One region of the Serratia sp. NCCP-200 genome, then DNA from elsewhere that is predicted to be linked to it. Evidence: predicted binding sites of a transcription regulator. Region 1 holds the regulator's gene; the other holds the start of a gene.
The links. Region 1 encodes PurR, which represses purine synthesis genes. Its sites were predicted from a motif close to CANGCAAACGTTTGCNTG; they were not measured.
Positions count from the first base shown of each region.

Region 1 (4,159 bases):
GCTGGATCTCTGCTTGTGAAACGGTAATATTTGCAAGGTGCTGTTAAAAAATTTGAAGGCAAACATATGTGGTCTGAATATTCACTCGATGTGGTAGATGCGGTAGCGCGGACCGGCAGTTTCAGCGCGGCGGCACAGGAGCTGCACCGCGTTCCTTCTGCTGTGAGCTATACGGTGCGCCAACTGGAGCAATGGTTGGCGGTGCCGCTGTTTGAACGCCGTCACCGCGATGTGGAACTCACGCCGGCGGGGGCGCTGTTTATTAAGGAGGCGCGAGTTGTTATCAAAAAAATGCTCGATACCCGACGACAGTGTCAGCAGGTGGCCAACGGTTGGCGCGGGCAACTGCGGATTGCGGTCGATCTGATCGTCAAACCCCAGCGCAGCCGCCAGCTGGTGCTGGATTTTTATCGCCATTTCCCCGACGTAGAACTGATGGTGCAGCCGGAAGTATTCAACGGCGTGTGGGATGCGCTGGTCGATGGCCGCGCTGAGATGGCCATTGGTGCAACGCGTGCGGTGCCGGTGGGCGGCGGTTTTGCCTTTCGCGATATGGGCTTTATGAATTGGCTCTGTGTAGTACATGCTAAACATCCGCTCGCCGCCTTGCAAGGAAAGCTGCGCGACGAACAGCTACGGCCTTATCCCTCGTTGCTGTTGGAAGATACTTCGCGCAATTTACCCAAGCGGGTGACCTGGTCGCTGGATAACCAGCGGCGATTGACCGTGCCGGACTGGGTTTCTGCGGTAGATTGTTTGCGTGCCGGGCTGTGTGTGGGCATGGTACCCGCGCATCGGGTATTGCCGTTGGTACAAAGTGGTGAATTGGTAGTGTTGCCACTGCATGAGCCTTTCCCGCCCAGTGCCTGCTGCCTGACCTGGCAGCAAAACGCCCAGTCTCCGGCCATGGCCTGGCTGTTGGACTATCTGGGCGACAGCGAAACGCTCAATCAGGAATGGCTCAGTGAAGAGGAGCCGGGTGGTTAATCGGGCGCAGTATTGCAGCGCCCCAACAGGAGTTAACGGCGGTAATCGACAAAAGGACCATCGGCGACTGAGCGGCGCTCGATCAGTTTTGGATGTACTTCAATCACCTGCGATTCTTCACGCTTGCTGATAATGCGATCCAACAGCATGGTAAAGGCCATCTCGCCCAGGCGCTCTTTCGGCTGGTGAATGGTGGTCAGCGCCGGGGTGAAGTAGCGGGCATTACGCACGTTGTCGTAGCCAATCACCGAGATATCCTGCGGTACACGCAACCCCAGCTCATCGGCGGCGCAGATCGCCCCCATGGCCATAATATCGCCGCCACAGAAAACGGCGGTTGGACGATGCTTTTGCGACAGGATCTGATGCATGGCTTTGTAGCCAGATTCAGGCTCGAAATCCCCCTGCACGATCCATTCTTCGCGCACTTCGATGTTGGCTTCCTTCATGGCTTTCAGAAAGCCCTGGTGGCGACCTCCACCGGTATTACGCGCCAGTTGACCAGGAATGGCACCGATGTCACGGTGGCCACGTTCGATCAGGTAGCGGCCTGCCAGGTAACCGCCCTCGAAGGCATTGTCGATAATGGTATCGGTGAAGTCTCCGCGCGCGGTACCCCAATCCATCACCACCATGGGAATATTACGGTAATCTTCCAGCATGCCCAGTAGCTGATCTGGATATTCTGAGCACATCACCAGCAAGCCATCGACGCGTTTTTGCGCCAGCATTGCCAGATAGGCTTGCTGTTTATCCAGATTATTGTGCGAGTTACACAAGATCAGGGTATAGCCTTTGCTGTAGCAGCTGTTTTCCACAGCTTCGATCACTTCGGCAAAATAGGGGGCCTCGCTCGAGGTGGCGAGCAAACCGATCGATTTCGTGTGGTTGACCTTGAGGCTGCGGGCCACCGCGCTAGGTGAATAGTGCAGCTCTTTGATGGCGGCCCAAACGGCCGTTTTGGTATCTTCGGCGACGAAACGCGTTTTATTGATAACGTGCGAAACGGTAGTGGTAGAAACGCCAGCGCGTTTGGCCACATCTTTAATCGTTGCCATGTAAAAAATGACTCCTAAACCCACATGTTACAGCATGTAAGTATGATGTTAATCGTTTGCCTGCGTAGATCCTTCCCCAGATAAGCGAAAACTGAGTTTTTAGTGCTGAAGTCGTAAATCGCTTGAACAGGGAGGGGCAGTTTATCGGTACGCAGTTGTGAACTGCGGATTTTGTCGCATATTGAAGAAAAGTGGAAGAGCTAATCGGTAATTATCAGCGGGGAAAGCATAACAAGATTTTAATCACGAACTGTGGGAAAATGATTTGACGTATAAACTGTGTGGCTTATGCTCTGGAAAAGCCAATCTGAGAGGGAGTTGTATATGGATACCAATTTGAAGATGTCATTACTCACCACCGTGGGTGCTTTGGCAATGATTATTGCGTTCAGTTTTATTGCCGCATTGAACTGATCCGTAGCAGAAAAACAAAGGCGCAGCTTCATGCCGCGCCTTATTAGCTAGTCACCCGCCGTTAAGCCAGGTTTTCTGCCACGAACGCCCAGTTAACCAACGCCCAGAAGTTTTCCAGGTACTTTGGCCGCGCATTGCGGTAGTCGATATAGTAAGCATGCTCCCACACGTCAACGGTCAATAACGGAACGTCTGCGCCGGTCAGCGGGGTTGCCGCATTTGAGGTGCTGACGATCGCCAGACTACCGTCCGCTTTTTTCACCAGCCAGGTCCAGCCCGCGCCGAAGTTTTTCACGGCGGCATCGGTGAACTGCTCTTTAAAGGCGGCGAAGGAGCCGAATGACTTATTGATGGCCTCTGCCACTGCGCCCGTTGGCTCGCCACCACCTTGCGGTGATAAGCAGTGCCAATAGAAGGTGTGGTTCCAGACCTGAGCGGCGTTGTTGAACACGCCGCCGGTGGAGGTCTTGACGATCTCGACCAGGGATTTGCCTTCGAACTCGCTGCCTTTCACCAGATTGTTCAGGTTAACCACGTAGGTGTTATGGTGCTTGCCATAGTGGTATTCCAGCGTTTCTGCGGAAATGTGCGGTTCGAGAGCGTTTTTCTCATATGGTAATGCAGGTAATTCAAACGACATTGCTTTCTCCTTTTATAGACAATACGCCTCTCCGACGCTGCAGGCCTAAGGGGCCGAGGGCGGAAAAACGCAATTGCACCACTTTTGTTATGGTTATTAATCTTAACAACTTTCGGAGGGAAAAGAACATCCAAAGTGTGCCAAGTGACTGATTGTTTAAAGTTGCAGCGGGTGATAGAGAGCACGGCCGAGCAGTTGGCTCAGCCGTGAAAGGTTAACGGATGGTGGTAGGGGTCACTACGCGGCGGGCACCAATGTAATGGTTTTGCCAATAGTCGTTATCCAACTGACTGATGCGAATTTCTTCACCGGTGCGCGGTGACTGGATGAACTTACCGTTACCAAGATAGACGCCAACGTGATCGGCGGTGCCACGGTTGTTGATGCGAAAGAACACCAGATCGCCTTTCTCCAGCTCATTACGCTTGATCGGCGCTGCATCACGCAGGTGGTACATTTCGTTGGCGGTACGCGGCATTTTGATTTTCACCACGTCTTTGTACGCGTAATAAATCAGGCCGCTGCAGTCAAAGCCTGTACCAGGTGAAGACCCACCCCAGCGGTAGGGTTTGCCCATTTGCCCCATCAGCTTGGCCATAGCTGTTTGCTTGGCGTGCTGGTAGCGTTTTTTGTGAGCGGCGGAAAGTTTCAACGGCTTTTCGCGGCCAGCCAATTTTGCCGTAGCTTTACCTTCTTCACGATGGCGACCATAACCTTTTTTATAGCCTTTTTTAGGCGGAGTTACTTTTAGCTTGGCTGTTTTGGTTGCTTGGCTTTTGGTTTTAACGCGGGTGGTTTTTTTTGCGGTCTTTAAGGTTGCTGGTTTGGTTTTTAGCGTTTTCGGAGGGGTGGCTGCCTTCACTTTTTTATTGGCTTTCACCGCTTTCTTTTTCTTGCGGTCGTCAGGCCGGGCTTCATTAACGTGACTCTTGCGCTGCTCGGCAGAAACACGTGCCTGTGGCGCAGCGTGCGCCAAATTGAAGAAGAGCTGCGTAAATAGCAGCACAAAAAGTGTAATAATTAACCGCATATCGACGTTACCAACCTTGGCTCCGAAACA
Region 1 covers NZ_BAAKUJ010000003.1:366,786-370,944, forward strand. Annotated here, with positions in the region: gene punR (DNA-binding transcriptional activator PunR) at 67-987, shown strand; gene purR (HTH-type transcriptional repressor PurR) at 1,020-2,045, opposite strand; gene cydH (cytochrome bd-I oxidase subunit CydH) at 2,370-2,459, shown strand; gene sodB (superoxide dismutase [Fe]) at 2,521-3,099, opposite strand; gene AC6HVW_RS11880 (C40 family peptidase) at 3,314-4,129, opposite strand.

Region 2 (4,159 bases), on a different contig from region 1:
TTTACATCGTCGATTTCCACGCGCGCACCGGCTTGCAGTTGCTCCAGATCCTGACGGGAAAGCAGGCCATATTGTGGATCGCTATCGATGGAGAACATCACGTCGCCGTTGCTGGCCACATAGGCATGATCGCGTGCCAACAGGCGTTGGGTGATCTCGATGATTTCTTCGATATGATGGGTGGCTCGCGGCTCCTGATCCGGGCGTTCGATCAGCAGCGAATCAAAATCGGCGTGCATCTCTGCCAGCATACGCGTGGTCAGTTGGTCGCAGGTTTCACCGTTCTCTGCCGCGCGGCGGATGATTTTATCGTCCACGTCGGTCACGTTACGCACGTAGTTCAGCGAATAGCCGAGGTAACGCAGGTAGCGCGCTACCACGTCGAAAGCAACAAAGGTACGCCCGTGGCCGATATGACACAGGTCATAAATGGTTACCCCGCACACGTACATACCGACTTTACCGGCATGAATGGGCTTAAATTCCTCTTTTTGACGACTCAGGGTATTAAATATCTTTAGCATCAGGGCTGTCCGTGGTGTGCGTGATAACAAACATATCCGCATATTGAAACCCGAAGGCTGCTCTATTGCAAGGTCAAGCCCAAGGATTGCTGAATTGATCGGCAGAAAATTGCGTGAGATCGGAATTAACCTGATCCAGACTAAGATAACAACACGTGTATTTCTGCCGCGAAACTGCCACCCTAGCCACTGCTGACTGATTAATTGAGATATGTTATAAAGTCGGTCTGATTGCTCACACGCCTTCCTATGTGACAGCTCATTTCATCTTGCTAGGACTAAAACTATGGTTACTTTCCACACCAATCACGGCGATATCGTTATCAAGACCTTTGCTGACAAGGCACCGGTTACCGTTGAAAACTTCCTGAACTACTGCCGTGAAGGCTTCTACAACAACACCATCTTCCACCGTGTCATCAACGGCTTTATGGTTCAGGGTGGTGGTTTTGAACCTGGTATGCGTCAGAAAGACACCAAAGCAACCATCAAGAACGAAGCTAACAACGGCCTGAAAAACACCCGTGGCACCCTGGCAATGGCTCGTACCAACGATCCACACTCTGCCACCGCCCAGTTCTTCATCAACGTGGTAGATAACGACTTCCTGAACTTCCGTGCTGAAAACTCCCAGGGTTGGGGTTACTGCGTATTTGCCGAAGTGGCAGAAGGCATGGACGTGGTCGAGAAGATCAAAGCGGTAAAAACTGGCCGCAGCGGCATGCACCAGGATGTACCGGTTGAAGATGTCGTGATCACCAGCGTTACCGTCAGCGAGTAATCGCGGCTGCATGAGCACGCTGTTCATCGCAGACCTGCATCTATGCGTACAGGAACCGGCAATTACTGCCGGTTTTCTGCGTTTTTTGCAGCGTGAAGCCGTTCACGCCGATGCGTTATATATCCTGGGCGATCTGTTTGAAGCCTGGATTGGCGATGACGACCCCGAGCCGTTGCATCGCGAAATTGCCGCCGCACTGAAGGCGTTGCACCAGGCCGGAGTGCCCTGCTACTTCATTCACGGCAACCGCGATTTCTTGTTGGGTAAGCGCTTTGCCAAGCAGAGCGGTATGATCCTGCTACCGGAAGAGCAAGTCGTCGAGCTGTATGGCCGCAAGATCCTGATCCTGCACGGTGATACCCTGTGTACCGACGATCAGGCCTATCAAGAATTCCGCAAGAAAGTTCATAACACCTGGATCCAACGTGCTTTTCTGGCGCTCCCCCTGCGCTGGCGCTTGAAGATCGCCGCTAAAATGCGTGCTCGCAGCCAACAAAGCAACCAATACAAATCCACCGCGATTATGGACGTCAACCCGCAGGCCGTTGAACAGGCCATGTTGCGCCACAACGTCCACTGGATGATCCACGGCCACACCCATCGCCCAGCAGTCCATCCGCTGGCATTACCAAACGGTAAAGCCCATCGCGCGGTGTTGGGAGCCTGGCATACACAAGGCTCAATGATTAAAGTCACGGCAGATGCCGTGGAACTGATCGAGTTCCCCTTCTAGGCCGTTTTCCAGCTTTTGATGGTAAAAACCGTCGACGCAACCGTTTTCCTCTCCCTGTACCCATGATATGCTCTACGCCCTCATACGGCCTGCCAGCCGACGTTTGTCCACATCACAGGAGCCATGCACTCATGGGAGCCACCGCTACTTCAGCCGCCAACGCTGGGGTTAAAATCGCAATCGTAATGGGTTCAAAAAGTGACTGGGCCACTATGCAGTCCGCGGCCGAAGTTCTGACCACGCTGGATGTCCCGTTCCATGTCGAAGTTGTCTCCGCCCACCGCACGCCGGACAAGCTGTTCAGCTTTGCCGAACATGCCAAGGCCATGGGTTTTGACGTGATCATCGCCGGTGCCGGTGGTGCTGCGCATCTGCCAGGCATGTTGGCGGCCAAAACGCTGGTTCCGGTGTTGGGTGTGCCGGTGCAAAGCGCTGCGTTAAGCGGTGTCGATAGCCTGTATTCCATCGTGCAGATGCCACGCGGCATTCCGGTGGGTACGCTCGCCATCGGCAAAGCCGGTGCGGCCAACGCCGGGTTGCTGGCAGCACAAATCCTGGCGCTGCACGATGCCGGGCTGGCACAGCGGTTGGCACAGTGGCGTCAGGCACAGACCGACGAGGTGCTGAACCATCCAGACCCACGGGAGGATGCATGAAGCCGGTTTGCGTACTGGGTAACGGCCAGTTAGGGCGTATGCTGCGCCAGGCCGGTGAGCCGTTGGGCATTGCGGTTTATCCTGTCGGTCTGGATGCCGAGCCGGAAGCGGTGCCCTATCAAAACGCGGTGATCACCGCAGAGATCGAACGCTGGCCAGAAACCGCCCTGACCCGCGAGCTGGCGACGCACAATAACTTCGTCAACCGCGATATCTTCCCGCGTCTGGCCGATCGCCTGACACAGAAGCAGCTGCTCGATCAACTTCATCTCGCTACCGCACCTTGGCAATTGCTGGCAAATGCTGACGAATGGCCTCAGGTGTTTGCTACCTTGGGTGAGTTGGCGATCGTTAAACGCCGCGTGGGTGGTTACGACGGCCGCGGCCAGTGGCGTTTGCGCCCGGGCCAAGAGGCTGAGCTACCGGCGGATAACTATGGTGAATGCATCGTCGAGCAGGGGATTAATTTCTCTGGCGAAGTGTCATTGGTGGGTGCCCGTGGTCACGATGGCCAGTCGGTATTCTATCCGCTGACCCACAACCTGCACGAAGAAGGCATTCTGCGTACCAGCGTGGCGCTGCCACAGCCCAACCCGGCATTGCAACAGCAGGCCGAGCAGATGTTGGCTGCGATCCTCGATGAGTTGAACTACGTGGGTGTAATGGCGATGGAGTGCTTTATCGTCGGCGACAGCCTGTTGATCAACGAACTGGCTCCGCGTGTCCACAACAGCGGCCACTGGACGCAGAACGGCGCTTCCATCAGCCAGTTTGAGCTGCATTTGCGGGCTATCCTGGGGCTGCCGCTGCCTAAGCCGGTGGTGAATACGCCTTCGGTGATGGTCAACCTGATCGGCACGGCGGTGAACCAGCAATGGCTGGCCCTGCCGCTGGTGCATTTGCACTGGTATGAGAAAGAGGTGCGTGAGGGGCGTAAGGTGGGTCATCTGAATCTCAACGATCCCGATGCGGCCTCTTTGCAACAGGCGTTACAGGCATTAGCGCCGCTGCTGCCAGCCGAGTATCAAAGTGGCTTGGCCTGGGCACAGCAAAAGCTGGGGTGATCTTGTGGGATGATAGGCCTTTAATCTCGGTGTATACCCCTCACCCTAACCCTCTCCCACAGGGAGAGGGGACCGATCGAGTTAGGCCGAAAGGATAGTGATTCTTCATCAGCACTGGCTGATTGATCCTGCTCATCCTGGTTAAAGTGACGATCGAGTTACTTGATCAGCTCTTTACTTCCAAAAGTGCAGGGACTATCAGCTCCCTCTCCCTGTGGGAGAGGGTTGGGGTGAGGGGTCAACCTTCGTAGCTGCGGAACAACGCCCGGCCGCGCAGCAGGCGCACACCAAGCCAGCCGCCACACAGTGAGAGCAGCAAGGCACTCAGCAGCGGTAACGCCCACCACAGCACCGGCGTAGGTGCCCACGGGAAGTCGAACACCTTGGTCTGCAACAGCCAA
Region 2 covers NZ_BAAKUJ010000002.1:320,356-324,514, reverse strand. Annotated here, with positions in the region: gene cysS (cysteine--tRNA ligase) at 1-524, opposite strand, end outside; gene ppiB (peptidylprolyl isomerase B) at 811-1,305, shown strand; gene AC6HVW_RS06760 (UDP-2,3-diacylglucosamine diphosphatase) at 1,316-2,038, shown strand; gene purE (5-(carboxyamino)imidazole ribonucleotide mutase) at 2,170-2,694, shown strand; gene purK (5-(carboxyamino)imidazole ribonucleotide synthase) at 2,691-3,758, shown strand; gene ybbP (putative ABC transporter permease subunit YbbP) at 3,997-4,159, opposite strand, start outside.
Region 2: the regulator PurR is predicted to act here: its motif matches at 2,072-2,089, upstream of purE (5-(carboxyamino)imidazole ribonucleotide mutase).